2 regions of the Glaciimonas sp. CA11.2 genome follow, and region 2 is predicted to be linked to the other one. Evidence: riboswitches for the same ligand, from Rfam matches in the RefSeq annotation. Region 2 holds a riboswitch; the other holds the start of a gene.
The links. A riboswitch is a leader RNA that binds a small molecule or an ion and turns the genes downstream of it on or off. The one in region 2 is predicted to bind cobalamin.
Positions count from the first base shown of each region.

Region 1 (16,006 bases), 3.0 Mb from region 2:
GCGCCGCCAATACGGTTTCAATCACGCGATAACCGAAGGCGTCACGCGTTCCTTGTGGCAAAAACGCGCGAACCCGCGCCAGCCCTTCCAACGCCCATTGTGATAACGGTTTTTCAGCCAGTTCCACTACCCCGCCATCGGGCAAGCGCAAACCTGCCAGACAGCGCAAAAATGTACTCTTCCCAGCCCCGTTGCGACCGATCACACACCAAAGCTGGCCAGGATGCAGATCCCAATCCAAACCCGCGACCAGCGCACGACCCTCGATAGTTAAATCGACAGACCGGGTGCGCATCAGTGTTGGAGATGTCATCATCGTTTGCGAATGTGGTGCAGTTGTAATAGAAATGCCGGCACGCCGATCAAGGCCGTAATCACGCCGACCGGCAATTGTGTTGGCGCAATAACAGTACGCGCCAATGTATCCGCCAACAAGAGAAACGTGCCACCGGCAATGGTCGCAGCAGGCAACAACAAACGGTGATCCGGTCCCAGCGCAAACCGACACGCATGCGGCACAATCAACCCGACAAACCCAATCGCGCCCGCGCTACTCACCGTGCAAGCAGTCAATAAGGCCGCACAAAAGAACAACCCCTTACGTAACGACGCCACATGAATCCCCAACGTCGCCGCCGCCTCTGCCTGCATGACCATGACGTTAATATGCCGTGCTTTGCGTAAAGCAAAAATAAGTGCACCGCTCAAAACAATCCAAGGCAACCAGCGCAATTGCGTCCCCGACAAATCGCCGATCAACCAAAACACCATACTACGCAACCGACTATCCGGCGCAATCGACAGCATCAACGTCACCAAAGCACCGCAACCCGAAGCCACAATCACGCCAGTCAACAACAGCAACGGCGCGTTACCATCCGAAATCCCACCCCGCAAATCCCGATAAGCCAAACCAAACAACAGCAACGCCACAACAATCGCACCCGCAAACGCCGCCACATCAATCATCCACGCCGCACTAAAAAAAAGCATCGCAAACAACGCCCCAACCGCCGCCCCACCAGAAACCCCCAGCACATAAGGATCAGCCAAAGGATTACGCAACAACGCCTGCATCATCACCCCAGCCAAAGCCAACATCGCCCCAGTCACAAACCCAGACAAAGCCCGCTCCAACCGCAACTGCAACAAAGTCGCCGCCATACTTTTAGGTGCACCACGCAACACCTCACTCAAAGCGCCAAAAATATCAGAAAAAGACAACGTCACCGAACCAACCGCACAAGCAAAAACAATACTAACCAACGCCAACAAACCCAACCCACCCAACACCAAAATCGCCCGCCGCCCATCCCGCGACCCACGCGTAGAAGAAATTGACGATTTTTTCAAAGCTCCACTATTAATCACGCAATCTTTCAAACACAAAAAAATAATTCAAAACAAAACCCAAATATCAAAACCGTCAATACCAACGCAATCGCCGGTGCAGCCACAGTTGACGTTGCCTTTGACCTTACAGGCGCAGCCACAGTTGACGTTGCCTTTGAACTTGCAGGCGCAGCCACAGTTGACGTTGCCTTTGAACTTACAGGCGCAGCCACAGTTGACGTTGCTCTTGAACTTGCAGGCGCAGCCACAGTTGACGTTGCTCTTGAACTTGCAGGCGCAGCCACAGTTGACGTTGCTCTTGAACTTGCAGGCGCAGCCACAGTTGACGTTGCGGTTGTTCTTGAAGTTGAAGTTGACGTACTCCGTCATGGACGCTGCCAAGTATTTCAGCTGTCAGTCGGGAATTGTTGGAAGACATGTTTGAGCGTAGCGAGTTGGTCTTTCAACCCGACTGGCGGCTGAAATACTTGGGGACCCGCAGGGCAGCGTCAGTTGCGGTCGCCTTCTTTTTGGTTACTTTTTCTTGGCGGGGGCGCCGAGCCGAAGCAAGAAAAAGTAACTAGCTGTCGGGCTACCCCCGACAAGCCCCCACGGAGCAAAAGCCCCCCAACCTACCGACTACCGACCACACCCCAGCCAATCACCGAAACCCATACCGAACACCCAAAAACAAACTACTCCCAGCAGTCCCATAATACCGCGCCAACTCATAATCCTTATTGAGCACATTATTCCACCGCCCAAACAAAGACCACTTCCCAGTCAAATCAACACTAGCATACAAGTTAACCAAACTATACCCACCCAAAACAACCTGATTATCCCCATCATCGTACCGCTTACCAGACACCACCATCTCAACACCAGACTTCAACGCCCCAACCCCATACTCAAGCGCCACCGTTCCATGCTGCCGCGCACGCCGAGCCAGCAACTTCCCACTAGTATCATCCCGCGGATTCTGCACATCCAGCGAACCACGCAAAGCAAAATTACCCAACTTAGTACTGCCGCCAAAAGAAACCCCCTCAAGCGTCGCCTTATCAACGTTATAAGCACAACCATAAGGATGGCTATCCGGCTCAACCGGACAAGTCGTAGTCGAGACGATCAAATCAGTTATTTTGTTGTGATAGTAAGAAATATTTAACTGCGAAGTCCCATTGTCATACACCAACCCCACCTCCGCATTCTTACCTTTTTCCGGTTTGTTCGCCGCAACACCATAACCGGGGTAATACAACTCATTGAAAGTCGGCGCACGAAAACTAGTGCCATAACTGACATTAGCCCGCCAGTCCTGGTTCAAACGATAGCCATACCCAAGACTACCAGTCGCATGCGTACCAAATTGCGAGCTATTATCATTCCGGATACTAACGGTCGCCAGATGATCTCCACGCTTCAACTGGTACGATGCAGCAACCGAATTGGTCGTCCGGTCACCAGACAAACCGGTGGCAGAAACCTCCTCCTCACGTCGCTCAGCCAACAACTGCAAGACGTCTGTCCCGATGAACAAATCATTTTGCCAGCTGTAATTATTCTGCTTAGTCGTTACATCGCTGATCCCATCCGGCTGATCGCTGCTGATATAAGTCGATTTATCGGTAGTTTGCGACACCTGAACCTTACTATTCCACCAAGGCAGAATCTGGTTTTTCGAATACACAGCCACATTTTCAAGTTTTTGCACGACACGCGTGTCGAAATCCGAACCATCGTCGTACTGCGCATTCAACCGGCTTTGCAAAAAGGTCACGCCAACTTCCTGGCCCTTTGCCAGCTCCAACCCAAACTGTCCGCTGGCACTATCTTTTTTGTAGCCGTCTTTATCTGGATTATAAGAACTATACGGCGAAGGGTCTGGCTTAGTCGCTGAAAACCCATCTGCATTTTCATGCGCCACCGATATAGCGTAACTAAAACGATGGTCGCCTTCGGTCGCGCCAGAAATACTCGCATCCATGGTGCGGGTACCATAGCTGCCGACACCGGCAGATGCAGTCAAACGCGGCGCGCCCGAACCTTTCTTGGTAAAAATTTGAATCACGCCACCCATTGCGTCAGCGCCATAAAAACTACTCAAAGGGCCATACACGATTTCGATGTGATCAATTTGTGACAATGGAATGCTGGACCATGTAGCGCCGCCGGTCGTGGAAGACCCGACACGGACGCCATCGATTAATACTATATTTTGATTATTAGCTGCACCGCGCATGAATACCGATGCCGAAGTACCAGGACCGCCGTTAGCAGTGATTTCAATTCCACGTTGCTTTTGCAGCAGTTCAACCAGCGAGGTTTGTCCCGATAGCGCAATGTCTTCGGCAGAAATCGTCACGTTGTCGCTGATCACATCACTGGCTTTTTGTGGCGTGCGTGTTGCTGTGACTAGAACGGGCTCTAGTGACTTATCCGAGGCTTCCTGAGCAAAACTGGATGCGGAAAAAGTAGAAATAATAAGCGTAGAAAGGCACAAAGGCCCAATCATTCGCGCAGCGCGGCGCGGATGGGTCGGTGAAACAGTTAGGGTCATGATAATTTAAGCAAGAAAACAACCACCAGCTCGCCTCCCCGCGCGCTGGATTCAAAAGAAATACCTCCGCAAGACATTGCACTGAACAATCAATCCAGCAAAGTTGCCGGATCGCATTTCGCGACAGATCGTCCGTACCGCCTTAAAAGTAGTTCCACCTGCTACTGGCCGGTATCCGGGCTACCAAGTCCAACTGCCTTACCTTCCCGCGCGAAACACAGTGGTGTTAGAGGCAGCTTGTCACAATGTGTAATCAATATTTTGCAGCAACTACGCTGCAATTATCGGCCATAGTGAATAGGCCGACATTAACCGGTCATTCAACCAGTCATTCATTAAGCAAATTGAGACGCTTGTTTTCCGTTGCGGGGGCAGCACACGTATCGCGTGTTTCCCGTTTAACTGCGAACACAGCCGTGTTCGCGAGCACCAAAAGCACCGGCATTCTAATATTCATCTGCCTTTACAGCAACAATAAATCTTCGAATCCGCGTGCAAAATCCCAGCGAAATCAGCAGATTAGCGAAATCACTTCGCCGTAACCGATCTTATGGGCTGCGTTGGCAGCCTTTCGCGCAATATCCGCAATCGCCCTTGACGCTCCGATTGGCATGGAAGCCTCCTGGGATAAGGCATGGCAGGCTAAAAGGAGGCGAATAGTCCCTGCATGGCAAATGACGGCAACATCATCGCCATTGTTGTTATTTTCGCCACTGCTCGATGATGGTGAATGAAGTCGCGGCAACGCACGATAAAACGCATCCACGCGTGCCGCCATCTGCATCACGCTTTCTCCACCACCCGGTCGATAGTCAATCACCGCGCCCGCCCATGCATCGATCTCATCACGCGGGATATCCTGCCAGGATTGCATTTCCCATTTTCCAAAGTCCAGTTCCACCAGACGGTGATCAAGAGTCGGTGCCGGCCAACCCGGTTGTCGCGACAAACTATCCGCCAACCCCGCGCATCGAAGGAGCGGACTAGAAAACATCAGGACCGGCTTTGGCAGTACCTTTATCAATTGATGCAACAAACGCGTATTTTCTTCTTCGGATACAAGGAGGTCAGAACGCCCGTAGCACAAGTCGGATACAGCTCCTGGCGTGCTCGGCTTCGGATGACGCACAAGATGGAGTTGCATCATTATCTTAAGTACATCATTTTAAAAGCGGCATGGCAGCCAATAAACCAAGGTAAAAGGTCACTTCTGCCACCTGCTGCACGGCACCCAGACAGTCGCCGGTATAACCGCCAATGCGCTTAACGAAAAAGCGGGCGAGCCACAAGGTAGCAATAGCGCTACACACCAGACCAGCGGCTATCCCCGCCCAAGGCGCCCAACCCAAAACACCGATTGCCAATAAAGGTAACGCAGCGAAAGCCATCGCCACGCCACATTCAGGTCCGGACATCTGCTCTGCCAATGGTTTTGCCTTGCCCTCGGCTTTGACATACGTCAGCCGCCAAATCAAACTACTCGCCATCAAACGGGAAATAGGATGGGCCGTTAGTAACGCTGCCACGACCGCCCAGAACGGCAGGCTCACGAGTAACGTGAATTTCAAACCGAGCATCGACACCATGCCGATGACACCATATGCACCAACCCGTGAATCCTTCATAATCTCAAGAATACGGGCGGCAGTATAACCACCGCCAAAACCATCACAGCTATCAGCAAAGCCATCTTCGTGGAACGCACCGGTCAGATAAATGCCGCCAATGGTCGATAGCAACACCGCCACCGCGGGCGGCCACACATGGGCCGCCGCCGCATAAATCGCTGCCGTCACAGCACCCACAACAATCCCCACCGCCGAAAAATAACGCGAAGCTTGCTGTAACCATGCAGGATCGAACCCAACCCAGCCGGGAATGGGCAGTCGCGTAAAGAATTGCAGCGCAACGAAGAATAACCGCACTTGATGGGTGATTGCTTTGGTCAGACTACGCGAGCGTAACGCACTGGGTCGCATGCTGGACATGGCTATTCAGTATTCACTGTGCATGCGGAGGCGTAGAAATAGAATCAACCGCTGCCGAGTCAAAGGTCGCCATTTCCGTCATAAAAAGTACCGCCGCCTGCACCAGAGGTAATGCCAGCGCTGCGCCCGTACCCTCGCCCAAACGCAAACCTAATTGCAGTAATGGTTGCGCTTTAAGGAACGTCAACATCTGTTGGTGGCCTCGCTCGTCCGAGCAATGCGCAAAAATGCAGTAATCCAGGATTTCGGGACGCAACTGTGCGGCGACCAGTAATGCGCTGGTAACAATGAATCCATCGATCAGCAAAACCATGCGGCGTTCGGCAGCAGCCAGCATCGCACCGACCATCATGGCGATTTCAAAACCACCAAATGTCGCCAATACATCAAGCGGCGCAACGATGCCACCGTGAAAACTGACCGCACGCTGAATCACATTTTGCTTATGCAAAATTCGGGCAGCATCAAAGGCGGTTCCCGCCCCCACGCAATCGACCAGCGGCAAGCCGGTGATCTTGTGCATGATGGCCGCCGCTGCGGTGGTATTGCCGATTCCCATCTCTCCAAAACCAACGATATTGCCGGTTAGCCCCCCAATCAGGTCCATGCCGTGTTCCATGGCTGTGGTGCATTGCTCAGCGGTCATCGCCGACTCGTTAGCAAAATTTCGCGTTCCGAAACCGACTTTTTTACCGATTAACTGAGGAGGCCAACCGAAATCATGATTAACACCAGCATCAACTATCTGCAAAGCGCAATTATTTTGACGTGCAAAAACATTAATCGCCGCATTTTGGTTGAGAAAATTTTCAACCATTTGCCACGTCACACTTTGTGGATAAGCAGAGATATTCTCGGCGACGACACCATGGTCAGCGGCGAATATAAGGATAGCTGGCTGGATGAATGTCGGACGCGTGGTTTTTTGGATCAATCCGATTTGAAGGCCGATTGCTTCTAACGCACCCAAACTGCCTAACGGCTTGGTTTTATTATTGATGACAGTGGTGATGGTATTACTGAGATCGCTATCCTGAATGGATACAATGTGAGGAATCTGCATGGCGATATTGTCCGATGTGTTTCTGTAATGGTTTCTAGAATCTGCGCGGCGTCCACGATACAACGTTTGCGCCAAAACACTTCAGAAAACGGCAGCAAAGGTGTTGCTGCCCACATACTGCCGACATGCGCGCACAGCGGTAATGCGTTCTGCGTCAAAGGTAAGACAGCGCGGCCCGTCTGTATTCCACCTAAACTCCGCATCAGGAATTGGCAGATACACGATGTTACGACGAGCCGATACAACCATGCGTGCTGTAAAGCCAGGTTTTTAAGTCCGGTCTTAAAGCCCTGTCTTAAAGCGTCTTATACCGCTTCCGAACCAGTTTCGCCGGTACGAATGCGGATAACTTGCTCGACTTCGCGGACAAAAATCTTACCGTCACCAATCTTGCCAGTACGCGCAGCTTTGATGATGGCATCAACAGCTTGCTCAGCAAGCGCATCGTCAATCACCAATTCAACTTTTACTTTTGGCAAAAAATCGACGACATATTCCGCGCCGCGATACAACTCGGTATGGCCTTTTTGGCGACCAAAACCTTTGACTTCAGTGACGGTTAAGCCATTGACGCCGACTTCGGCCAACGCTTCGCGTACTTCGTCCAGTTTGAACGGTTTGATAATGGCAGTAATTTGCTTCATGACAACTCCTTTATGCAATTAACAAAAATCTTTTGATACAGGAAGAAAGAAAAGGAGACCAAGAGCGCTCGACACAATTATGTCATGCTCCAAGCTTCACTCTTTAAACTTTGAAGTAATCGGGTAACGCCAGTCACGACCAAACGCACGGTGCGTCACACGACAACCAACCGGTGCCTGTCGACGCTTGTATTCGTTGATCTTGATCAGACGCGTAATACGTTGAATATCTTCAATCGGATAACCGGCGGCTTCGATCTCGGCAATGCTCTGATTCTCTTCCATGTACATTTGCATAATGGCGTCTAACACATCATACGGCGGCAGCGAATCCTGATCAGTCTGATCAGGCCGCAGTTCGGCCGACGGTGGACGCGTCAAAATGCGGGTGGGAATCACTTCACCCAGCGTATTTCGATATGCGCACAAGCGATACACCAGCGTCTTGGCAATATCTTTAATAACAGCAAAACCGCCCGCCATATCACCATACAGCGTGCAATACCCCACTGCCATTTCGCTCTTATTTCCAGTGGTCAATACAATTGAGCCAAATTTGTTCGACAACGCCATTAGCAGGGTGCCACGAATACGCGCCTGGATGTTTTCTTCGGTAGTGTCTTCAGCTATGCCCTCAAACTCGCTAGCCAACGTGGATTTGAAAGCGCTGAAACAATCATTAATGGATATTTCATCATAGCGCACACCCAGTCGCTGCACCATATCGCGCGAGTCAACCCACGACATTTCTGCTGTATAAGGAGACGGCATCATGATACAGCGTACTTTTTCAGCCCCCAGCGCATCGACCGCGATCGCCAACACCAATGCCGAATCCACACCGCCAGACAAACCCAGCAAGACACTGGGGAAACCATTCTTACCAATATAGTCGCGCACGCCCAACACCAAGGCCTGGTAGACCTGCGCCTCTACCGACTGCGTAGGCGTAATCGAGGATGGGCCAACCAGCGGTGTCGCGCCATCAAATTCGATGATCTGCAAGTCTTCCTGCGCGTGCTTCAGCTGCGCCGCGACTTCACCGTACTGGTCCATCACAAACGAGTTACCGTCAAAGATCAATTCATCCTGCCCGCCCACCAGATTGGCATACACCAGCGACAAACCTTTTGCCGTGACGTTCGCCCGCATGATGTCGTAGCGCAGATGTTGCTTGTTCATATGGTACGGCGAGCCATTCGGCACCAATAAAACCTGCGCGCCAGCGGCACGCGCGCGCGCGGGCGCATGCGAAAACCAGGTATCTTCGCAAATATTCAGACCGAAACGAACGCCTTTTACTTCAAAAACAAATGGCACATCAGAGGCTGAGAAATAACGCTTCTCGTCAAAAACAGCATCGTTCGGCAACGCGTATTTGCAATAAGTACCTGACAACGCACCATTAACGATCACGGATGCAGCATTAAAACGTGCGCCATTTTGCAAAATGGGATGGCCGACCACAACATGTACGTCACGTAAATCTGCCAGGTCCGCGATCAATGCGGTCATTGCTTCCTCAGTCTTATCGTAGAAAGCCTGACGTAATAATAAATCTTCTGGCGGATAGCCCACCAACGACAACTCCGGCGTTAATACGATGTCCGCGCCCTGCTGAGCGGCACGACGTGCAAATTCAGCGATTTTGGCGCGATTACCGGCAAGATCACCGACGGTGCTATTGATTTGAGCGATGGCGACTTTGACTGTCATGGCGATGAATATGAAATGTAATTGATGATGAAAACAGCGAAATTAGGCGAAATAACAAATTCAAGCCCCGATTATCGCATGGGTGTCACATGCGTATCGTTTATGTATAACCTATCTTCCGCTTGCTTATCTCTTCGCATGCGCTATTTGTTGCTTGCGCCCGGCTAATCACATATTTATTGGATTGCTATTGCGCTTTATTCTCACTGTTTAGCCTGATCGTCTCTCTTTTATAAAACGTTTAGGAGCTTATAAACCCCATTCAACCCTCACTTAAACACAGAAAAAGTTGTCTTCCCGTGGCCCTAAAGGCTTTCAAAGCCCAGATGAAAAGTCACTACGATACGGTTTTCTTGACTATTTATTCTCATGACCACCATGCCATTGTTCGCGAAACTGGACCGAACACTCGGCATAAAAAGGCCTGTAATAGCAGAAACTTCCATGACGCCAACCTTTATTAGTCATGCCAGAAGATTATCTCCGAGAGTGCTAAACTCAATCCTTTCCTCGTAATCTCTGGCTTCCCAGATCGTATTGACTAAGTGAATAAGCAAACACCACCACCGCCAACATTGAAATTTACACCCCGCATTGTTTCCTCTCTGGATGAAATTGGGCAACCCGCGTGGGATGCTTTGCTTGCGCTTCAAGCAGAGAACAATCCATTTTTATCCTTTGCGTTTTTGCACGCATTGCACGAAACCGGTTGCGCCTCCGAAAAATCTGGCTGGCAACCGCAATATTTAACGTTGTGGGATAACGCTGAGGAAAACACTAACGATACGGCAACCGTGCCGCAATTGATGGCAGCGCTTCCCCTGTACGTAAAATACCACTCGTATGGCGAGTACGTGTTCGACTGGGCCTGGGCGGATGCGTATCAGCGTAGCGGTTTGGAGTATTACCCAAAGTTGCTGTCGGCAATTCCATTCACGCCCGTTACCGGCAGTCGCCTGCTGGCGCGCGATGCGGCATCCGCTGCGGCGTTGATCGACCTGCTGAAAACCTTACGCGTAGATACGCAGACTTCTTCTACCCATATTTTGTACCCGCCGCCAGAACAGGCCAAAGCGCTGCATGCGGCAGGATTTTTATTGCGCAGCGGCGTCCAGTTTCATTGGCTCAATCCGGGTTATCGTGACTTTGATGCATTTCTCGATACATTAGAACGTAAAAAACGCAAAAACATTCGTGCCGAACGGCGTAAGGTCGCCGAGGCTGGCGTCACCTTCCGACACGTACGCGGTGTCGATGCAACAGAGTCAGACTGGGTATTTTTTAATCGCTGCTATCGCCATACTTATTCTGCCCATCATTCCACACCTTATTTAAACCTGGCATTCTTTCAACGCATCGGTGCGACGATGCCACAAAATATCTTATTAATCGTGGCCGAGCGCGCGGGACGACCAATTGCGTCATCACTGTTGATTCACACAGAGACAACCTTGTATGGTCGCTATTGGGGCGCAATTGAAGAAGTCCCTTGTCTACATTTTGAAACCGCTTATTACCAACCCTTAGAGTTTTGCATTGCGCAAAAAATCGGTTGCTTTGAGGGCGGCGCACAAGGCGAACATAAAATGGCGCGTGGATTTCTGCCACAGAAAACCTGGTCAGCACATTGGCTCGCCCGCCAAGATTTTTCCAACGCCGTCGCCAATTTTTTAGAGAGGGAAACCGATGACATTGAGGCTTATATGGATGAACTCAATGATCGCAATCCCTTCAAAGGCGACGGTTGATTTCCTAATACCCGCTTTGCGTCTTGGCGCGCGACCACAGTCGACCAACTTGACGCATAAGCACCACCGCACCACCAACCGTTACCCCTTCCTTATCGATCAGAAAGATTTGCTACCACGCAGCGCCCATCCGTAAGATGGCCCTGTCACGCAGAACCTCACCTATGCAACCGACCGACATTCTTCTCGCACTTCTTACCGTCACCATTTGGGGTTTTAATTTTGTCGTCATCCGAATAGGTCTGCATGACTTACCACCTTTATTTTTCTCGGCCCTGCGTTTCATTTTTGCGGCGATACCATTGATATTTTTCATCAAGCGCCCAGCCATACCCTGGCGTCTTTTGATCGCTTACGGTCTATTCCAATTTGCGCTGCAATTTGCGTTGCTGTTTTCGGGCATGCATCTGGGATTTACGGCGGGACTCGCGTCGTTGGTGATACAGCTTCAGGCCTTCTTCACCATCGGATTAGCAGTCTTGATTTTAAAGGAGCGTCCACGCGCCGCACAATTAATTGGCGCGTTTATCGCATTAGCTGGCATGGCCCTGGTTGCCATCCATGTTGATGGCACTGCCACTTTCATCGGCTTCTTGCTCGTGGTCTGCGCTGGCGTGAGTTGGGCCTCAGCCAACATCGTCACCAAAACCATCGGCAAAGTCAATCCATTGGCGCTCGTAGTATGGGGATCGTTAATCGCCGTGCCACCTTTATTATTGGCATCATTTTTGACCGAAGGCCCCGCTTCATGGACCAATGCAATCAGCCACTTCACCTGGATATCCGCTGGCGCGGTACTGTTTAATTCGTATCCAAATACGATCATCGGCTTTGGTATCTGGTCCGTCCTGATGCGCAAATACCCGACGGCCACTATCGCGCCATTTGCATTATTAGTGCCGGTAGTGGGAATGCTGAGCGCAACGCTGGTGTTAGACGAACCGTTGCAATGGTGGAAAATTGTGGCGGGATTACTCGTATTATGCGGACTGGCTTTGAATCAATTCGGCGCAAAACTCATGCTGATACTCAAACCAAACAAATAATGCTTAAGTGACGCCTATCAACAACAAACGATGCATCAAGCGGACTTGAACGGGCAAAAGTTGTACCGTTTTAGTGTTAATTACTTGCAGCCACTCAACATAATCGCAGGCGTTATTTCTTGCGTGGCATAAAAAAAGCGCACCGAAGTGCGCTTATCTTAAAAGGAAGCAAAAATTATTTTGCTTCCAATGTTTTATTGTAAGCTGCCACACCCGCCAAAATTTCTTCGCGCGCATCTTCTGGACCGCCCCAACCATCAATCTTGACCCATTTACCTTTTTCCAGATCTTTGTAATGCTCAAAGAAATGTTGAATCTGGTTCAGGCGCAATTCATTCATATCTTCAGGCTTTTGCCAATGCGTGTAGATACTCAACACTTTATCGACTGGCACGGCCAATAGCTTGGCATCCTGACCCGCTTCATCCGACATTTTCAGCACGCCGATAGGACGGCAGCGCACAACCACCCCAGGAAACAACGGGAAAGGTGTGATCACCAACACGTCAACTGGATCACCGTCATCCGACAAGGTTTGCGGAATATAGCCGTAGTTACACGGATAATGCATCGCCGTACCCATGAACCGATCAACAAAAATCGCGCCCGACTCTTTGTCGACTTCGTATTTGATTGGATCAGCATTCATTGGAATTTCAATGATCACATTGAAATCATTCGGCAAATCACGCCCTGAGGATACGTCGTTCAAGCTCATGTTGTCTCTCGTCTTGTAAGGATGGGTAAAATAATGAATGCGAAATTATAACGGTTCCAGACGCCATCATGCACTGCAACATTTAAAGAAGACGGCGAATCATTATCAAAATAATAATAATGTTACAATTTTGACCGCTTTCTAAGACCTTTTTACTATCCACAAATACAATGTGTTATGCGCACAACAATAGATTTAAAAAGAGTGCCTCACCACATGAAGTAATTGACGCTAAATGTGGTGAGCAATGCGGCATACATTACGCCACAAAATCCACCACGGCATTTAACACATCATCTTGCTGGTCCCGATGGGGTGAATGGCCACAATGCGCAAGGGCAACATACCGTGCATTCGGCACAGCCGCCACGATCAAATCGACTTGATTCATGCTGAAATACTCGTCCTCCACGCCTTGAATAACGAGTGTTGGCGCGTGAATATCCGCCAGGAATTGCTCGATATTCCAGTCTTGAAAAACCGGCGAGACCCATGTGTCGTACCAAGACCAAAAAACCTGATCAACATCTTTATGATGCCTTTGGAGTTTTAGACGAAAGTCAGTCGTTTCAAAGGCTTTTTTAGCCTTAACAATACCTGCAATCGCCTGCTGCTCGACATTCACGTGCGGCGCTTCCAGCACAATAGAGAGCACACGTTCGGGAAACAGCGCAGCAGCAATAATCGCCATTGATGCACCATCGCTATGACCGAATAAATGCGCCTGAGTCACGCCCAATGCATCCATCACCTGCGGTACCAATTTCGCTTCCTGCTCAATATAATCCGGCAGACGCTGGCCTAAAAGCCCATCAGAGTCACCATAACCCTGCCGCGACCATGCAATCACCTCGAGACCCGTAACACGCGCCAGTTCGACAGGGAAATTGCGCCAGATCGAAACTGATCCAAGCGCCTCATGCATGAGCATAATCGGTGGCTGCGAGCCGGGCCAGCGTTGATAAGCTAACCGTATGTTATGAATTTCAACGAAACCCTTTTCATCCATAATATCTTTCTTGAAGTTGTCCATGAACTTAACGAACGGTTAGTTGTATGTCAGTCTACAGTTCCTTTATCAGGCAACAGACCCATTTAGTGCCAATACTTCCTCTTGTGCTTTTTTCAGTAGAGATTGCGCCGTCTCCAAGACTTCCTGAATGGTAGATTTTTGAAGTTGGTCGTACTCGCTGTCAAATGCCATGGACAAAGCAGCGAGGACCGCAGAAGTACGACTGTGCAGAATCGTGAGACTGTCCAGGATATCGATCGTTTTTACGGTACGTGTTTGAGCGTTTGCAGACATGGCAACTTCCTTGGATAGTGTTTAATCCGCGCCCCGTTTCCAAGCGGGGTGGGCGGAAAATGGCAGGGTTGGAAAACCAGTATCCAAAGCAACCGGCAGGCCGAAGCCTCCCCACCATTACCGCCCAAAGAAGGCGTAACAGGGTTTTCGCACGAAAAAAAACGGCATTGCGCCGTTCGTACGCTTTGGATAAATCAGGTTTCCAATCCCGAATCCCTCTTTTTCAGAGACATTTTTAGTATCTAGTAGTTTTGGCGAACACGCAAGCGTTAAGGTTTATCCACCGCAGAAAACATGCTCCCACAAAGTTAATACGACAAAATGCAGCGAGGGCAGCTTTCCATAAAACTACTCATCATCTCGGCTTGGTAAGTTGGTAATTCAAGTGCACCTTCACCGTCGGCCATTCACCAGCAATAATGCTGTACACGCACGTATCACGCAAAGTACCGTTTGGCGAAATCTGATGGTGCCGCAAAATACCATCCAACTTAGCGCCCAGTCGCTCAATACCAGCACGGCTTTGCAGATTAAAGAAATGTGTACGAAATTCGACCGCGATGCAGTCCAGTTGTTCAAAAGCGTGCGTCAGCAACAGAAGCTTGCATTCAGTATTAAGCGGGCCGCGCTGGACCCGTTTGCGATACCAGGTTGAGCCGATTTCAAGACGTCGATTTGCCGAATCGATATGCATATAAGTCGTCATCCCAACTGCCTGACCGGTGGCGTTGTCGATAATCGCAAAGGGCAGCATCGCACCCTTCTCTTGCAGGTCGAGACGTCTGCTGATCTCCGCGTCCAATTTATCAGGCGTCGGGATCGCTGTGTACCACAAGTCCCAAAGCTCGCCATCTTTCACGGCCTCGATCAAATCATCTTTGTGTGCAGGCGACAACGGTACTAACGATCCGAATTGTCCGGTCAATGTTACTGGTTGCGTCAAGCTCATCTTCCTCTTTCTTTTAAAAATCACGACTACTTCGTTATGAAATGATAATTTTCCGCGTCAACGCGCAGGGAGAGAAACTTAACCGAAATCGCAGCCCCCCTTCCAAAAATGCAAATTGCAGCATCGCAGTACCTCGCACACACTGAATGCTTCGATTGAAACTATAAACTGCCATCATGACCTTCGATACCCCTGATCCTCTTTTATTGCAACAGTGGGTCGGAAATACGACAACTTCCGACGACCTTATCACGGTCGGCGCTGTCAACGCACTGGCTGCAATCCTTGACCGCCCGACTTTATTCGCCGCAGGTGCAGCTTTGCCGCCGTTATGGCACTGGATTTATTTCTGGTCAGTAGCGCCTCAGGCTGAACTGGGCAGTGACGGACATCCACAACGCGGCGGCTTTTTGCCGCCTGTGCCTTTGCCACGCCGCATGTGGGCTGGCGGTCGGCTGAAGTTCGGTCCCCCACTTCCGATCGGAGTCGTTGCAACCCGCTCCTCGCGTATACAAAACGTAACCGAAAAACGCGGCGCATCCGGCAATCTGGCTTTTGTAACCGTCCAGCATCAAGTTGCGCATGCAGGCCAAGTTTCTATTACCGAAGAGCACGATATTGTTTATCGTGCCATGCCAGAACGGGGCGCTGCCACTTCAGTGGCCAAGCTTGCGCCGACCGAAGCCGCATGGTCGCGCACCATCACGCCGGACCCAGTGCTTTTATTTCGTTACTCTGCACTCACTTTTAATGGTCATCGCATTCATTATGATCGCAGCTATGCGAGCGAGGTCGAGGGCTATCCCGGTCTGATCGTGCATGGTCCATTGATTGCTACGATGTTGGCCGATTTACTACAGCGCAATATGCCGGACGCGTCATTGGTCGCATTCAATTTTCGCGCAGTTGGTCCATTGTTCGACACCGAACCCT
Region 1 covers NZ_JAVIWL010000001.1:4,871,195-4,887,200, forward strand. Annotated here, with positions in the region: gene RGU75_RS21050 (ABC transporter ATP-binding protein) at 1-316, opposite strand, end outside; gene RGU75_RS21055 (iron ABC transporter permease) at 313-1,353, opposite strand; gene RGU75_RS21060 (hypothetical protein) at 1,550-1,771, opposite strand; gene RGU75_RS21065 (TonB-dependent receptor domain-containing protein) at 1,994-3,895, opposite strand; cobalamin riboswitch at 4,044-4,344, opposite strand; gene RGU75_RS21070 (histidine phosphatase family protein) at 4,407-5,042, opposite strand; gene RGU75_RS21075 (adenosylcobinamide-GDP ribazoletransferase) at 5,056-5,874, opposite strand; gene cobT (nicotinate-nucleotide--dimethylbenzimidazole phosphoribosyltransferase) at 5,897-6,946, opposite strand; gene RGU75_RS21085 (P-II family nitrogen regulator) at 7,252-7,590, opposite strand; gene RGU75_RS21090 (NAD+ synthase) at 7,687-9,306, opposite strand; gene RGU75_RS21095 (GNAT family N-acetyltransferase) at 9,852-11,054, shown strand; gene RGU75_RS21100 (EamA family transporter) at 11,219-12,100, shown strand; gene ppa (inorganic diphosphatase) at 12,276-12,818, opposite strand; gene RGU75_RS21110 (alpha/beta hydrolase) at 13,078-13,851, opposite strand; gene RGU75_RS21115 (hypothetical protein) at 13,897-14,124, opposite strand; gene RGU75_RS21120 (GNAT family protein) at 14,480-15,073, opposite strand; gene RGU75_RS21125 (FAS1-like dehydratase domain-containing protein) at 15,250-16,006, shown strand, end outside.
Region 1: another riboswitch for cobalamin. It lies ahead of RGU75_RS21065 (TonB-dependent receptor domain-containing protein); the one in region 2 lies ahead of RGU75_RS07970 (CbtB domain-containing protein).

Region 2 (16,006 bases):
CGCGTACATCACCATGCCAACTTTACCCAACAAATTGGCACCGCGTAAGGTAATCAAATCAGGTGCGCCCGGACCAGCACCAATGAAGTAAACTTTCATACTATCTCTTCTCCATACTATCTAGTTTCTCTCGGTGTTTTGCGAATCAGCAGCGTCGCCAGATATCCCATCGCTTCGGTCGCCGATAGCGTGGTCACGTCTGCTGCGATCAATTCGCCCGAAAGGCCAATCCGCCGCGCAAAGGCGCAATGTTCAGCGATACCCATGTCACGCAATAAGGCCAACACCCACGGTAGACGTGCGCCGACTTTCATCAACACCACGACATCATGCGTGTCGATCTCCTGACGCAAAGCCGCGGCATCTTCCGGGCATGGCAAGATCAACGTGCGCTCCTTACCTTCTCCAAGCGGCCAGCCCAGTGCGGCAGCGGCAGCGGCATAACTGGTAATCCCCGGAAAGGTGCGATGCGGCAAATGCGGCAATCGTGTCAGCAATGCAGCCAATACATAACCATAAGTCGAATAAGTCATGGTGTCGCCAATGGTCAAATACGCCACATTGCGACCGGCCCGAAGCTCCATGGCAATAGCGTCTGCCAGTTGCGCATAATGCTCGCTCAGCACATTACGATCCGGGTCCATATTAAATTCAATCTCGCGCAAACGCGGCGATCCAGGTTCAAGCCCTAGTTCGATCCCAGCCAGACATTGCAACGCCACCGAAGTATCCGCACTTCGTGCACGTGGCGCGTAAATCAAATCCGCTTTTTGTAGAACTTCCAGCGCTGCCAATGGCAGATATCCTGATGGTCCCGGCCCGACACCAACGCCCCAGAAAGTGCCGAGGTTATTTTCTTTACTAATTTTAGTCACCTTTAATTCGGTCAAACTTGACTCCTGCAATCCACATTCACGCATCGCGCTGCCCTAAAGCATTGCCGTGTAAATCAAACAAGCGCACTTCGACCCGATCTACCGCTGGCACGCGACTTTGTGCGCAGACAGCAATCCGTCGTTCCATATCCATCCACAACGCTTGCGCATCATGCGCAGTCGCTGCGCCCTTTAACCGTTCCATTGCCGCTTCCACTGTGTTGGCGTTCGCCAGCTCCTCCACCAAAGCAGCCGGATAACCGCGCTCTGCCGCCACGCGTGCCACTACGCCCATGGCCATATTGCTTTTACTGGAATGGGTATCCCAGACACCATCCAACACCTTTGCCAGCTTGCCCGGATGTCCAGCTAGCCATAACACCGACAATCGGCGACCTTCTTCTTCCAGCGCAGTTTGCGTAAAATCCAGTGAGTCGCCTAGAAAATTGGCGATCTGTACCGCACGTTTTTCCGGCAAACCCAATACGTCTTTAGCAAACTCACGCCCGATCTTGCCGGGCAAAAACGCCACGCTGTCTGCGTCGCCAGCCAGCGCCACGCGTACATATACTTCGATGGAGGCGATCCAGGACGCCATCGACATCGGCTCTACAATGCCCGAGGTTCCCAAAATTGAGATGCCACCGATAATCCCCAATCGGGGATTGAAAGTCTTGCGCGCAATCTCTGCGCCGTTCATGCAGCCGATGGTAAGATCGAAGCCTGCATCCGCTACGACGATGTTCGCCAAACCTTGCAATTGCATCGCCACTGCTTGCCGCATCATCGCGCGCGGCACAGGATTGATCGCCGGTTCACCGACTGCGACGCGCAAACCCGGTTGTGTTGCAGTACCAACACCTTCACCCGCAAAAAACCGCACTTCACCAATCGCATTACGTCGCACTTCGGCGAAGATTGTCGCCCCATGCGTGCTATCAGGATCGTCGCCACCATCTTTTAATACTTCAGCCCGAACGGTTTCTTGCGCGTCATCATCAACCCAGCAAACTTTCATAATCGGCACGATCAAAAAATGCTTACCGTCTGGCAAAAAAACGTCAACTTCCTGTACTTTTTCGCCGTGTAACATCAACCGCAAAGCCGCCGTGACTGCCGCCGTTGCACAACTACCGGTTGTGCGTCCACGCTTCAGACCATTTGGTGCCAACACGCCGAGATCGAACTCGGCGCGTTCGGCATCCGGTGCAGATGCGTCAGACGGGTACATACCCGGCAAGCTGATTCTGCGCGTCGATCATCAGACCATTGACCACGCTTGCGGCCCACGGCGATCCCCCGCGCGTGCCGCTATTCGTAATGCGTGGCACTTGCAAACAGCGGCGCAAATCCTCTTTACTCTCGCGGGTTCCCACAAAGCCGACCGGTAAACCAATCACCAATTGTGGTCGCCAACCGTGATCACGAATTAACCGCGTCACTTCCATGATCGCGGTAGGCGCATCACCAATCGCTAACACGATGTCATTACCAAACTTTTCAAACGCACGCCGCATACCTGCCGCCGAGCGCGTGATGCCTTGCGCAGCGGATAGTAAATGGGTCTCCCGATCATGGACGCCGCACCAGGTTTCGATACCGAGCTGTTCCAGCAAAGCGCGTTTCAATCCGGTCTGCACCATGGTCACATCCGTGACAATTTGCTTGCAGCGCAATAAAGCACGAATCCCGGTTTCAACCGCACCCGCCGACACAAAAATATTATCGACCGCATTAAAATCGCCGCTGGTATGCACCAGACGTTGTAGCACCGTGAGATGCGCAGCAGGAAACGCCGACCAGTCACGCCCTGCCGCGATGATGCGAAAACTTTCGGCTTCAATTGGATGCGGCACATACGGCATTGCTACCGCTGTCGTCGGCTCCGCCATAGTTTGCAGCTCTTTTTCGAGCAACCCGCGCACCAGCAAATGGTGGGCGCGCTGTGGTTCGCCGACTTGCTCTTCAAAGCCAACAATTTGCACCCGATATTTGCACAAGCTACAGTTCATATCGGCGCGGCCTGCGACCGCCTCACGCGCCCGTTCGATAATGACATCGGCGACGTGTTGATGTGCACCGAAATACCCGGCTTTCACGATATCCACATTCGACTCGCGGTGTTGCAGATCGTCCACGGCGGCGTAAATACGCTTCACCAATACACCATCAAACAAGAAGAAAGGCAGCACTACAAGCCGTGCGAATCCCAACTGTGCGGCAGCGCGGAGGCCATCCGCAACAAGTGGCTTGGCGGTCCCTGAGTAGCACACCATAGCGCTACCGAAACCCATGCCTTCTTCCAGCATCCGCGCCAGTTTGGAAACTTCACTATTAGCATCAGGATCAGTCGTGCCGCGCCCCACCAACACCAGACACGTATCAGATCGACGGATGGTCTGGGTGGATGTGGCCTCGGCAGCGATGATGCGCTCTTGCGCCAGCTGCAACAATTGCGGATGTAAATTCAACGGCGCACCGAAGTGAAAATCAATGGCCGGATAATCGCGCGCCATCGCCAGCACTTCGGCGGGCATGTCGTTCTTGGCATGGCGCGCAGCCAGTAACACGGCTGGTACGACCGCTATCTGCGTCGATCCTGCGGCCACATTGGCACTGACTGCCGCAACAAGTGCATCACCGATAGTCGGGCTGGAAAACTCCAGATAACCATGTGACACCGCATGCTGCGGCGCACGTGCGCGAACCAACGTGACCAAGGCCTCGAATTCGCGCACGGCGTCGGGATCGCGACTACCGTGACCGGCGATGACGATGCCAAAGCCGCTGACTGAGGATGCTGGAGGCGCAAGGTTCATTTGGCCTCCGGTGCCGCTTCGATCTGGCTATCCATCGGTGCCAACGTCCGTATCAACATAATACTCATGTCGCTGAACGTCTTGTGTGCGCATTCTGCCAACGTGCCATGCCACTCGGCCTCGGCGCGTGTCAGATTTTCCCAGACTTCGGTTGGATGTTGTGGATCAATACCTTGCTCCAGCAAATAAGTCGCAATATGCGGCGGCATAAACGAACGGGCGGCATCCCATGGACACGGAATAACAATCGCATTGCGCGCATCCTGAAGCACGTGCACCAGATGACGCTTGAACGGCGTCAAATCGCCACGTCGATGGAAGGTAATGAACGTGGTTTCGTCAAAACAAACCTTCGCACGCGAAGCCAGTATTTGTGCCGATGAAATACCTGGCAAAGTCTCCACAGAATGACCGCAAGCACGCTCAACCCGTTCCAGATACTGAAAACCGCTAAAGTGAATATCGCCCATAAACACCACGACGCAGCGTTTGCCTTCGTGATGCGCTTTGGCCACCAGATCCAGTTGCGCGACCTGATCACGATAATTCATGAGGACCACTTCGGCAGTCGCTGGAATGATGCTCTGGATAACATTAACGACCGCATCAAACCCCGCCACGACATCCGCAGCACGAATCAATTCTGCGCCACGCTGTGTGAGATAGCCAATGTCGCCGGGACCGGCGCCGATACAGATGATCATAAAAAACTTTCAATACAAAACAGCATAAATAAAATAAACAGTCATCAAGAGGATGACGATGACGGTGACGATTTTTCACGCTCTTTTTATTGCATGCGCGCCCTAATCGTCAACGCCAGATTATCGGCAGTGAGTTGCTCCAACGTCAGGCATTCAGCACCTAACGCTTCGGCCAATTGCGCCGCTCGGCCCAGACGCAAATAGCCATCTTCCGTATCCAGCACCAGCGCTGCAATGCCATTATCAAACAGTTGTGCGGCCAATTCGAGGGTCTCGCGCCATGGATCGCCGCCGGTGGTTAGCGCAACGTTGGCTTTGCCATCACTGAGAATTACCAGCAATGGGGTTGCCGCTGTGCTTTGTTGTGCGCGTCGTTGCAATAGTTCGCAAGCCAACTGCAAAGCATGCGGTAAAGGCGTGCGGCCACCGGTGGGAAGTTCACGCAAACTCTTTTCAGCAAGATCAATCCCACGCGTCGGTGCCAGTAACAATTGCGCGGACTGGCCGCCAAAAGTGATAACGGCGACTTCATCACGGCGCTGATAAGCGTCTGTCAATAAACTTAACACCGCGCCCTTCACAGCTTCCATGCGACGTTGCGCTGCCATGGAGCCGGAAGCATCGACAACAAATAAAATAAGATTCGCCGTTTTCCCTACCCGGACCTGCGCATGCAAATCTTGATTCGTCACTTGAAAGTCTTGCGGATCTCTTAGCGCGGCAGAGCGCAACGTTGCGGCAATCGCCAGACTACGCGGATGCGGATCAGGAATACTGCGCACCATACGTCCTTGCGAAGCATCTTGAATGTCGCTACGGCGACCGGCAACGACTGCTGCACCGTGGGCATTGATACCGGAGATCGAGAGTTGGCGGGCGTTGGCGGCTGCGGCGATGGAAAATACCTGATGCTGTTCGGCGTCGTTCGATTTTCCCGTGTCGTCTCCCGTGTCATCCTGCTGATCCGGATTATGTTCTGATGCATCGTTGGATGATGGCGATGGCAAATCAGGTGCCGTGGTCTGTTGCATCAACTCATCAAGCTTATTTTGATCCAAACCCGGCTGCTCAAAAGGCTTGCGACGACGACGATGCGGCAATACCAGTTGCGCGGCCTGACGGATATCCTCGGGCGTGACACTTGTGCGCCCTTCCAGCGCAGCCAATGCACGTGCCGCCTTGTGCATAACAATGTCTGCACGCAAACTGGCAACCTCAAACTCGCAGCAAAGATGGCTGATCAGATCCAGTAATGCATCGCTCATTTCGACCGTTGGCAGCAATTTTTGGGCAGCGGTGAGTTGGGCTAGCAAAGCTGTTTGCTGTACCGACCAGAGTGTAGAAAAGGCGGTCGGATCGGCTTCATACCGGATACGACGCCGTACTACTTCTGACCGAAGTGTTTTGTCGCGCGGCGCGAACACCTCAACCATGAGACCAAAACGATCCAGCAATTGCGGTCGCAAGTCTCCCTCCTCCAGATTCATCGTGCCAATCAACGTCAGACGCGCCGGATGCTTGACCGAAAGACCTTCCCGTTGTACCGAATTGACGCCCATCGCTGCCACATCAAGCAACACATCGACCAGATGATCGGCCAGCAAGTTGACCTCGTCAATATAGAGAATTCCACGATGTGCGGCGGCCAGCAAACCCGGTTGAAAAGTACGTGCGTCGCCCTTCAATGCGCGTTGCAAGTCCAGCGTGCCGAGGACACGATCTTCGGTTGCACCCAGCGGCAAGGTCACAAACGGTACGCTCGCCGACGTAACTGTCCGAGCCGAATCGATACACGCATCGCATAAACTTGACGGCTCATCGGGGCGGCAGTTAAAGGCACATCCCACGGTCCGCTCAATGCGCGGCAGAATCGCTGGCAAGGCACGTGCGGCGGTACTTTTTGCGGTGCCTTTGTCGCCGCGAATCAACACACCGCCAAGGGTCGGGTCGATCGCGCACAGCAGCAACGCGGTCTTCAACTGCGGTTGGTCGACAATGGCGGAAAAAGGAAAATTCAATATTGTCATAGCTCTATACTTATTTATCCGAATCCAGCAACGTTGCTGGACCTTTCTACATGGACTAACGCACTCAAATGCGCGCTCACATGAACGCTTACATCCCAGCTCGATGTGACTTCATTTTGGCATCAGCCAGCACGCGGGGTTTCGCCCCGCGCTTCCAGTAGCGTTTCGCTGCGCAGATACAGCTCCCGTAATGCGTCCAGTGTTTCCGGTTTTGGCGCTGCCCACATGCCTCGGCTGGCCGCTTCCAACAGGCGTTCGGCGATGGCATTTTGCGCCCATGGATTGGCCTCCTGTAAAAACTGTTGCATGGTTGGATCGAAGCCGTAAGTGCTGGCAACCTCTTCGTACATCCAGTCGTCCATGACCTGCGCGGTGGCATCGTAACCAAACAAATAATCAACGGTTGCGGTCAGTTCCAGACCACCTTTATAGCCATGCCGCTGTATGCTGGCAAGCCATTTTGGGTTCACTACCCGTGAGCGGAATACGCGCAGCGTTTCTTCTTTCAGGTCCCGCACTTGCGCTCTGGCCGGATCGTGACTATCGCCAAAATAATGCTTGGGCTGCGTGCCGGTAAGGGCGCGAATGGTCGCAATCATGCCGCCGTGAAATTGTAAGTAATCATCACTGTCAAAAATATCGTGTTCACGATTATCCTGATTATGCAATGCAACCTGTACACCGGATAAACGCACACTGAAGGCGTCGCGCTCATCGATCCCTTGCGCCTCACGCCCATACGCGTAACCACCCCAATTGACGTAAGCTTCGGCAAAGTCGGTATCGGCCTGCCAGTTTTTTTCCTGAATAAGCGGCAGAATTCCCGCACCGTAACTGCCCGGTTTGGCACCGAAAATCCGATACGTAGCGCGCCGTTTGGCTTCGGTCTCTTGCATGCCCTTGCCGAGCCAGCCGTCGAGTTCGTTCAGATAATGTTTGCGGATAAAATTGTGCGTCAGTGGCTCATCCAATATCAACACGGCGTTCACCGCGTCATCAATGAGTGTAATCAACTGCGGAAACGCATCCCGAAAGAAACCGCTGATACGCGTCGTCACATCGATACGGGGGCGCTTGAGTTGATCTAGCGGAATCACCTCGACGCCAGTGAGTTGACGGTTTTCCGGACGCCACAGCGGACGCACGCCAAGCAGCGCCAAAATCTGCGCTACGTCATCGCCATGGGTACGCATCGCGCTGGTTCCCCAGATGCTGATGGCGACACTTTCGGGATAGGCGCCGGTTTCGCGCAGATGTCTGCTTAGGACCTCATTCGCCAGTTGCTGACCCACGCGCCAGGCCGATTGCGAAGGTACGCTGCGAGGATCGACGGAATAGAAATTGCGCCCGGTCGGCAGTATGTGCGCCATGCCTCGCGTCGGCGATCCACTCGGACCGGCCGGAATATAGCCACCATCGAGACCATTGAGCAGATTATCGATTTCGTCTGTCGCACGGGCCAGATTGGGGACTAAATTGGTACAGGCGAAGGTGATGACCCGACGCAATCCTACAAAGCGCTCAGTCGTTTGGGATGAGATGAGCGATGCGGGCGCAATCTTGTTAGCTGGTCGCGCAACGCTGCTTTTGATCTGAAACTTTTTTGCCTGAGATAACATGCTGAAAGGACGTGCCGCAGTGACAACGAGGGTCGGTTGCATTAACGGCTGAGTGGCAGCTTCCGCGCCCGCGACGCCGCCGAATAACGCGGTCAAAACCGGTTCGATGGCGTCTGTGGAGAAGGCTTTTTCTTGCAGTGCGACGAACAGTTGGCGACATAACACATCAATCGCATCTAAGGCATCGGCGCGGGTCACAATCGCGCACTGCGCCAAACGTGCCAGCGCGGGATCGGCGTTTAGACGACGACCTTTGTTGTCGAGCAACATATCCATACTCAAGCCAAAGAGTTTGGCGATTTCTTCCTGCAAGCCCGGCACATCCTGATTCGGCAGTCGTACCAGCGAAACCAGCATGTCTACTAACTGATTATCGGCTGGACGCTCGCCGAGAATATGCAATCCGTCGCGAATTTGGGCCGCGCCAAGTTCGCACAGATAACCGTCCAGATCTTCGATTAGATGCGCAACCCCCGCACCGTCCAACGTACTGAGCGCGGCGGGTAGTTTGTCGTCGTGAGCATGGGGATGATCATGCTCTGCTTCATGATCATGGTGATCGTGTGCGCCGTTTCCATGACCGTGGTCATGGTCGTGGTCGTGGTCGTGGTCATGATCGTGGTGCAGCAATCTTGCCTGTAAATCAGAATCGAGATTGGTCTGTTTGACCAGTTCCCAAATTTGTTGCTGCAACAGCGGCAACTTGCTGGGGTCCAGTACTTCGACCTGATAATACTCATCCACCAATTGCGTCAACTGGGCCAATGCGCCGTATGTGTCGGCGGTGGTCATCGGTGGTGTCAGGTGATCGACAACGACCGCGTGCGCGCGCCGTTTGGCCTGTGCGCCCTCGCCCGGGTCGTTGATAATGAACGGGTAAAACAAGGGCATATCCGCGAGCAGCGCATCGGGAAAGCAATTTTCCGACAAGCCAACACCTTTGCCGGGCAACCATTCCAGCGTGCCGTGCTTGCCGACATGGACGATCGCATCGGCGCGCCATGTGTCACGCAGCCAGCGATACAACGCGTAATAGTGATGCGTCGGCGGTAAGTCCGGCTGATGATAGATCGCGTCCGGGTCCATCCCGTAGCCACGCGGCGGCTGCAATGCGACAAAGGTATTGCCTAACGCGATTCCTGCCAACACTACGTGATCGTCGTGCACATAGGCCGCACCGGGTGCTGCGCCCCATTGGGCGACCATGCGCGCTTGCATTTCTGGCGGCAAATCGGCCAGCCACTGCGCATATTGTGCGGCTGGAACGCGTCCAACCGCGTTGCGTAACTGCTGTTCGGTGAGATAGGTATTGTCGTACGCGCAGCGATCAATTAGGTCATGAATCAAGGCGGTGCCGTTCTCCGGCAACTCCCCCGTTTGGTAACCTCGCGCTTGCATAGCCCGCAGAATTGCCATCAACGAGGCGGGCGCATCAAGGCCGACCGCGTTGCCGATTTGGGCGGCTTTGCTATTGGCATTGGTAAAAATAAATGCCACGCGCTTATTCGCGTTTGGCGTATGTTTCAGGCGCGCAAATCGCTGTGCCAGTCCCGCCACTCTGGCGATGCGATCCGGCATCGGTGCATATTCCATCATCTGACCAGCGGCGCTGGCAGCTTTGGTCTTGAAAGAAATGGGGACGGTAATGATACGGCCATCAAACTCTGGCAAAACCACGTTCATCGCCGCATCCAGCGGGTTCATACCCCGCGCAGATTGTTGCCACTGATCTTGCGTCATGCCGCTGGTGATCGCTTGCAACACGGGAACGTTAAGTTGTTCCAGCACCGATACCGACCATCCGGCGGGAGTCGGTCCGCCCGGGGTAATCTCGCCCATGGCAAACGCGGTGGTGTTGATCAAGACATCGATTAGCGCTGATTTTTTTTCCCGTTTACCACTTTTTCCGTCTGCCGTGAAATACCGCAACGCGGTCGGCAAGTTGGATTCACCATCGGCGCCGCTGCGCAACGAGGATGTAAACACCGGCAAAACGTTCATGCCGCGTTGTTCCAGTGCCGCGATCATCGCGTCGATAAAGCGCGTGTTGCCACTCATCCAATGGGCGCGATAAAACACGATGCCAACACCCGGCCGGTCACATTTATCCTGCGCCGAGTGCACAGCCATCCAATCGGCTGTCGTCGCGCCCTCCGCCAGATCGGGGTGATAGATGCCATGGTCCGGCAAAGGTTGCGCTGGTAGATAGCCGAACCCGGTCAACATCAGATGATCCGAAAGGTAGCGCAACAACTGCGCGAGGTTGACACTGCCACCGGCATGAAAATAAGACAACGCTTGCTCTGCCACGGCTGAAGAGACGGTCGAGACGGCGGCGAGTTCAGGATCGGGCTCACCCGTGCCACTGATGGCAATCAGATAACAACCATTGTCACGTGCATGGCGTAGTAGTTCGTTAAAACCCGGCACGCCTCCCAATCGTCCCAACACACGCAAAATAATAATCCGCGTGCCAGCCAGATCACCCGACAACAGATCAGCGATGTGAGATTCTTTATCTAGCGTTTGCAGGTTGATCCCGGTCACGAGCGGAAAATCCTGCGGCAATTGGCTTTTAGCGCTGAGCAATACCGTTAAATCATTGGCGGTGTGCGTTAGCAACGCGATGGCAGAACCAGGAGAATAAGGTGGCGCGTCAGACATCGGTTTCTTTCTCTGTTACGACGTCGCCGCTACCAAGTCGATGAAACACCAGATCAGTCACTTCATGACCGTTTTCAAGATGCTCGGTGACGATGCGCTCAATAGCGGTCGCATCTTCGCAGCGATACCATATTCCTTCCGGATAGACCAACGCCAACGGGCCTTGATTTTTGCAGGCAACCATACAGTGGGTGCGCGTGCGCTTAACGCGCAACTCCGGCCGTGCATCAATGGCAGCGCCAAGAATGCCGAACATGGCTTCAGCACGCACACCATCTTCAGTACAACGTGGGCCGGTACACATAAAAATGTGTCGGGAATGGGTTCTCATAAGCTTTTCTTTGGAACATACAACAGCTAGTGCAGTTATTTCATAGAAGGACTATGATGATTGTTAAGAATGAGAGGAATCAAAAATTGCACATAAAAACAGCAATTGATCCATCAAACATATCCACAATCAGCTAGTTCCATTTAATTGCATCACGGTCAAAAATAAAACGTAATATTACGTAATACACTTGCTCGACTGCTACTTTTTTTGCGATAAATTTAGCCTTTGGGGTCGCCAAATTGACGCTTCAAAAAGCCGAAAGCGCCTCCCAAAGCAAGCCAAAATAGGCCGTTTGCAATCGCTGTTGCGACAATAAACGCCCTCGCTAACTCAGCTGGCGCTGCACCGCCGTGTATCTGCGGCTCTGGCGCACCCAATAAATGCGGCGTCAAAATCAACATTACAGCGAGCAATTTCAACGACCAATGACGCCCAAAAACGAGGAGAGCCAAAGAAATGGCTGTCAGCGTCGCTGTAGCAGTCCACCACAATTGCCGGTCAAGTAATGGCGCAGCTTGCGTCCCCGGCACTTCGGGGGCAAGGCCAAGTGAAGGGGCAACAAATACGACGACATATCCGGCAAGTCCCCACAACAATCCCTCTTGCCAACCGCTAATGCCACCACGTAGCAAAATCGCTGCACCCAATAAGAGTGCAAAACCGACCGCCATCGTCACGTTTGCCATCACGGTATAAAGCGTGCGCTCGATGCCGTTGGTCGGCTCCCATTCCTGCGCCTCGTGATGATGCTCTGTCGCGGAAGGTGGCAACGTTGACACCGATGACGCTGGAGGCAGGCTTGCTATCGCTGACGCTGGTTTGATTGCAGCCGCATGTGCAGCCGCTTCCTCGTAAACTTCCGCCTGAGCAATAATCGGCGTTACTTGTATTTTTTGCACCGCGGTGAGTACCAATCCGGCGAATAATCCAGCCAGCAGAACTGACGATATAAAGCGCTTAACCCCCGGCTTTATTGCTAAAAAATCACCAGTGTTAGTCCCGCTCAATGACATGGGAATCCAGCCGAATGACGACCGTCATGCGCCGCATTATGCAATGTCATGTTGTGAGAAAACCCCATCGCGTAAACCAGCAATAGACCGACTATTGCACTCAGCAATGCTGGAATAACGCGATCTTTCCAGGTGGCGGCAGGGGCTGCCGTAACAATGTGATCAATAAGACCAGTTGAGGATATTGCCATAGCGATCTTCCTTTTTTATAACTTACAACGATATGACTGGCACACGGCCTCCGCACCAGAACGGAGTGTGACCAGGAAGGCATAAAGGTGCAGCAAGAATGCAGAAAGCGCGACAGCAAAAGACGAGGAAATACAAGACGGGGTGCACAGGAAGGCAAGGCAATCCATCTGAATCGCCCGCCGCGACACAAACTGCATAACACTTTAGGCCGGTATCCGGGCTCACGAGGTGAAATCTGCTGACAGACTTCGAAGTTCGCGCCTTCCCATGCGTTGGCACAGTGGCGTACTGCAAACTTTTTACTCGCTTACCGTTGCGGGGGCAGCGTCGGATTAATGCCTGGGCACGCACCGACTTCCCGTTTAATTTTACGCACGACTGCACGCAAAACACCTAAAGCTATTGCTACCCGCCGAGTATAGGTTGCGACTTATCAAGATGCAAGTTGAAGCTGCTTTGTTTCTATTGGATGATCTAATAGCGTTTGCCAGTGTTACTGAAAGGTTTAACTGACACCGGTTAAGCTAATGTCAGTGTGCCTTTAGTTGTGCCGCGGTGCGGGAAGATGCGACAACAAGTTCGGCGTCACTCCACTTCGGGCTTTTAAAGACAGATTGTAATGAAATATTAACAACAGAAGCGCTATACAATTCATCCAAATATAAAGAGGAGAAACACCATGTTTACAGGATTTGAACGTCACGTCGCTGAGGTCAACGGTACGCACATAAATTATGTTCGCGGAGGCAATGGACCAGCGTTGCTTTTGTTGCACGGCCATCCACAAACGCATGTGATCTGGCATAAAGTGGCACAACAACTTGCGCAACACTTCACCGTAATTGCTGCTGATTTGCGCGGCTACGGCGATAGCGGCAAGCCAGTCGGATTGGCTGATCACAGCAATTATTCCAAGCGCACCGTCGGCCAGGATCAAATTGACTTAATGAAAACGTTAGGTTTCAAGCAATTTTTACTCATGGGACATGACCGCGGCGGACGCGTTGCGTACCGTATGGCACTTGACCATCCTGATGCGATTCTCAAACTGGTTTTGCTGGACATTGCGCCGACGCTGGCAATGTATGAAAAAACTACGATGGAATTTGCCAGCACTTACTATCATTGGTTCTTTTTAATCAGGCCCGCTCCCTTTCCCGAAATACTACTCGGCGCGCATCCCGAAGCCTATTTAGAGCACACCATCGGCGCACGCAGCGCAGGTCTCGGACCATTTACGCCGGAGGCGTATGCTGAATACCTGCGTTGTCTGAGTGATCCAGCCACCATTCACGGCATTTGCGAAGACTATCGCGCCAGCGCCAGCATTGACCTTGAACACGAACGTAAGGATCTCGCCGACGGCAAGAAAATTCAGTGCGATACGTTAGTTTTGTGGGGCGCGCATGGCGTCATCGAAAAGTGTTTCGATCCTCTCAACGAATGGCAGCTACTCACCAAAAACGTCACCGGCAAGGCCCTCGACTGCGGTCACTATATTCCGGAAGAAGCACCAGAAGCGCTCATGGCCCAGGTCATGCCGTTTTTTATTGAATGAAAAATGAAAAATGAGAATTGATAGCCACCTGGTTTGATAGGGGTTGAGCTGCTGGAAGAATGTGGGCAACTTGCTCATCGGCCACCGATGAAAGCCACAACTTAACGCTCAATAATTAGGCGAGGCAAACGTCGCTTACGTTGCCTAAAATCAACTATATACAATACCATCTGGGGTTATTTGCAAACAATTGTTACTGGGTCAACCAGTTTGGCTTTAGGCGCGTTTCTGTATTGCTATCAGACGTACATTTTTTGAAAAGGAATCATTATGCGATCAAAAATTATCTTTGTGCTGACCTGCGCACTCACCCTTGCCGGAACCTCTGGACTGGTCGAGGCCAAAGGCTGTTTGAAGGGTGCTGCAGTAGGTGGCGTTGCCGGTCATGTGGCGGGCCACCATGCCGTACTCGGTGCGGCTGGTGGTTGTGTGGTTGGACGCCATATGGCCAACAAAAAAGCTGCTGAACAAAAAAATCAAGCCGCAACGACACAACCCGCGCCATCAAAGTAAATCGACAAAATCGGGCTAGTTGTTGCATACAAGAAGGCTAACATTTTCCTCTTTTTACCTGATTTTTTTACTTTTCTTACTGTATAGGAACTTAAAATGAAAACTTTATTACTCTCCGCAAGTTTGGCCTTAGCTTTGCTGACATCGGCCGGAAGCTATGCCCAGGCACCGGCAGGCGCTCCCGCAGGAAGCACCGGCCTATGTAAAGATGGCACTTATTACTCCGGCGCAACCAAAAGTGGTGCATGTTCTGGCCATAAAGGCGTGAAGGATTGGTATGCGACCAAAGCCACAACACCAGCAGCGACACCGGCTGCAACACCAGCGCCAGCATCAAAACCAATGGCTGCCCCAAGCGCAGCGTCGACTGCTAGCTCGGCGGTCGCTCCCGGTGGCGGTCCCGGTTTAGTGTGGGCAAATACCAGCACCAAGGTGTATCACTGCCAAAACACCAAGTATTACGGCAAAACCAAAGCGGGTGCTTACATGTCAGAAGCTGACGCAAAAACCAAGGGCTATCACGCCGATCATGGCAAAGCTTGCGGTTAATGGGTTAGAAGTATTTCAAACGACATCCGTGATGGATGTCGTTTGCGTTGGCGGTAACCTATCGCCAGAATGTTTCGGATCACCTCGATAGCGCACTGCACAGGTAAAAAAATGACGCCCTCTTCAGTATTTCCATTTTAAAAAATAGTGGAAATACTGAAGAGGGCGTTGTGTCATCAATACAGTCAATCAAGATATTGGTCGGGTTAGCGTTTTGGATTGACAATGTTCCCTGAATATTTGCCATCCAAAGCATCAATCAAATTTTGCGCTGCACAGACCGCCATTGCGTGCCGTGTTTCATGCGTAGCCGAACCGATGTGCGGAAGCGCGACGACATTTTTCATGCGCAATAACGGCGAATCTTGCGGCAACGGCTCGCGCTCAAATACATCAAGCCCTGCGCCCCGAAGCTGACCGTTTTCCAGAGCGGTTATTAACGCCGACTCATCGATAATACTGCCGCGTGAAATGTTGACCAGAATAGCCCGGGATGGCATCAAGGCCAACTCGCGCGCGCCAATCATGCGTTCAGTTTGGGGCGTTAGCGGTACGGTAACACACACAAAATCGGAGGTCTTCAGCAAATCATCGAGCGGTGTAAGTTGCGCTCCGTAGGCTTTTTCGGCAGCGACGTTGGGCGTGCGGTTGGTGTACAACACCCGCATCCCAAAACCACATGCGGCACGTCGGGCGATAGCCCCGCCGATGCGACCCATCCCGATAATACCCAACGTTTTCCCTTGCACGTCGGTACCAAAACACGCCTCGCCGATACTACGCGTCCATTCACCAGCACGCACATAATCGGCCATTTCCACTACCCGCCGTGCAGTCGCCAGAATCAAAGCGAAGCCGGTATCGGCAGTGGTTTGTGTAAGAACGTCTGGTGTATTCAGCAACGCGATATTGCGGCGGGTCAGATCATCTACATCGAATTGATCGGTCCCGACCGAGATTGTCGAAATCGCCAACAGTTTTGGTGCAGCATCAAGGATCGCGGCATCGATTTTTAAACTCGCACCGATCATGCCTTCGGCGTTGGTTAATGCAGCGATGAACGCCTCCCGATTACCGTCATTGACGCTGTCAAATTGCAGTACTTTAGAGCGCTCTTGCAACATTGCCAGCACATCTTC
Region 2 covers NZ_JAVIWL010000001.1:1,848,315-1,864,320, reverse strand. Annotated here, with positions in the region: gene cobM (precorrin-4 C(11)-methyltransferase) at 1-99, opposite strand, end outside; gene cobI (precorrin-2 C(20)-methyltransferase) at 117-890, opposite strand; gene cbiD (cobalt-precorrin-5B (C(1))-methyltransferase CbiD) at 913-2,106, opposite strand; gene RGU75_RS08000 (precorrin-8X methylmutase) at 2,093-3,694, opposite strand; gene RGU75_RS07995 (cobalt-precorrin-7 (C(5))-methyltransferase) at 3,691-4,398, opposite strand; gene RGU75_RS07990 (putative cobaltochelatase) at 4,485-6,425, opposite strand; gene RGU75_RS07985 (cobaltochelatase subunit CobN) at 6,548-10,708, opposite strand; gene RGU75_RS07980 (ferredoxin) at 10,701-11,039, opposite strand; gene RGU75_RS07975 (CbtA family protein) at 11,261-12,055, opposite strand; gene RGU75_RS07970 (CbtB domain-containing protein) at 12,046-12,246, opposite strand; cobalamin riboswitch at 12,436-12,659, opposite strand; gene RGU75_RS07965 (alpha/beta hydrolase) at 12,927-13,805, shown strand; gene RGU75_RS07960 (hypothetical protein) at 14,076-14,318, shown strand; gene RGU75_RS07955 (DUF3761 domain-containing protein) at 14,415-14,867, shown strand; gene RGU75_RS07950 (NAD(P)-dependent oxidoreductase) at 15,074-16,006, opposite strand, start outside.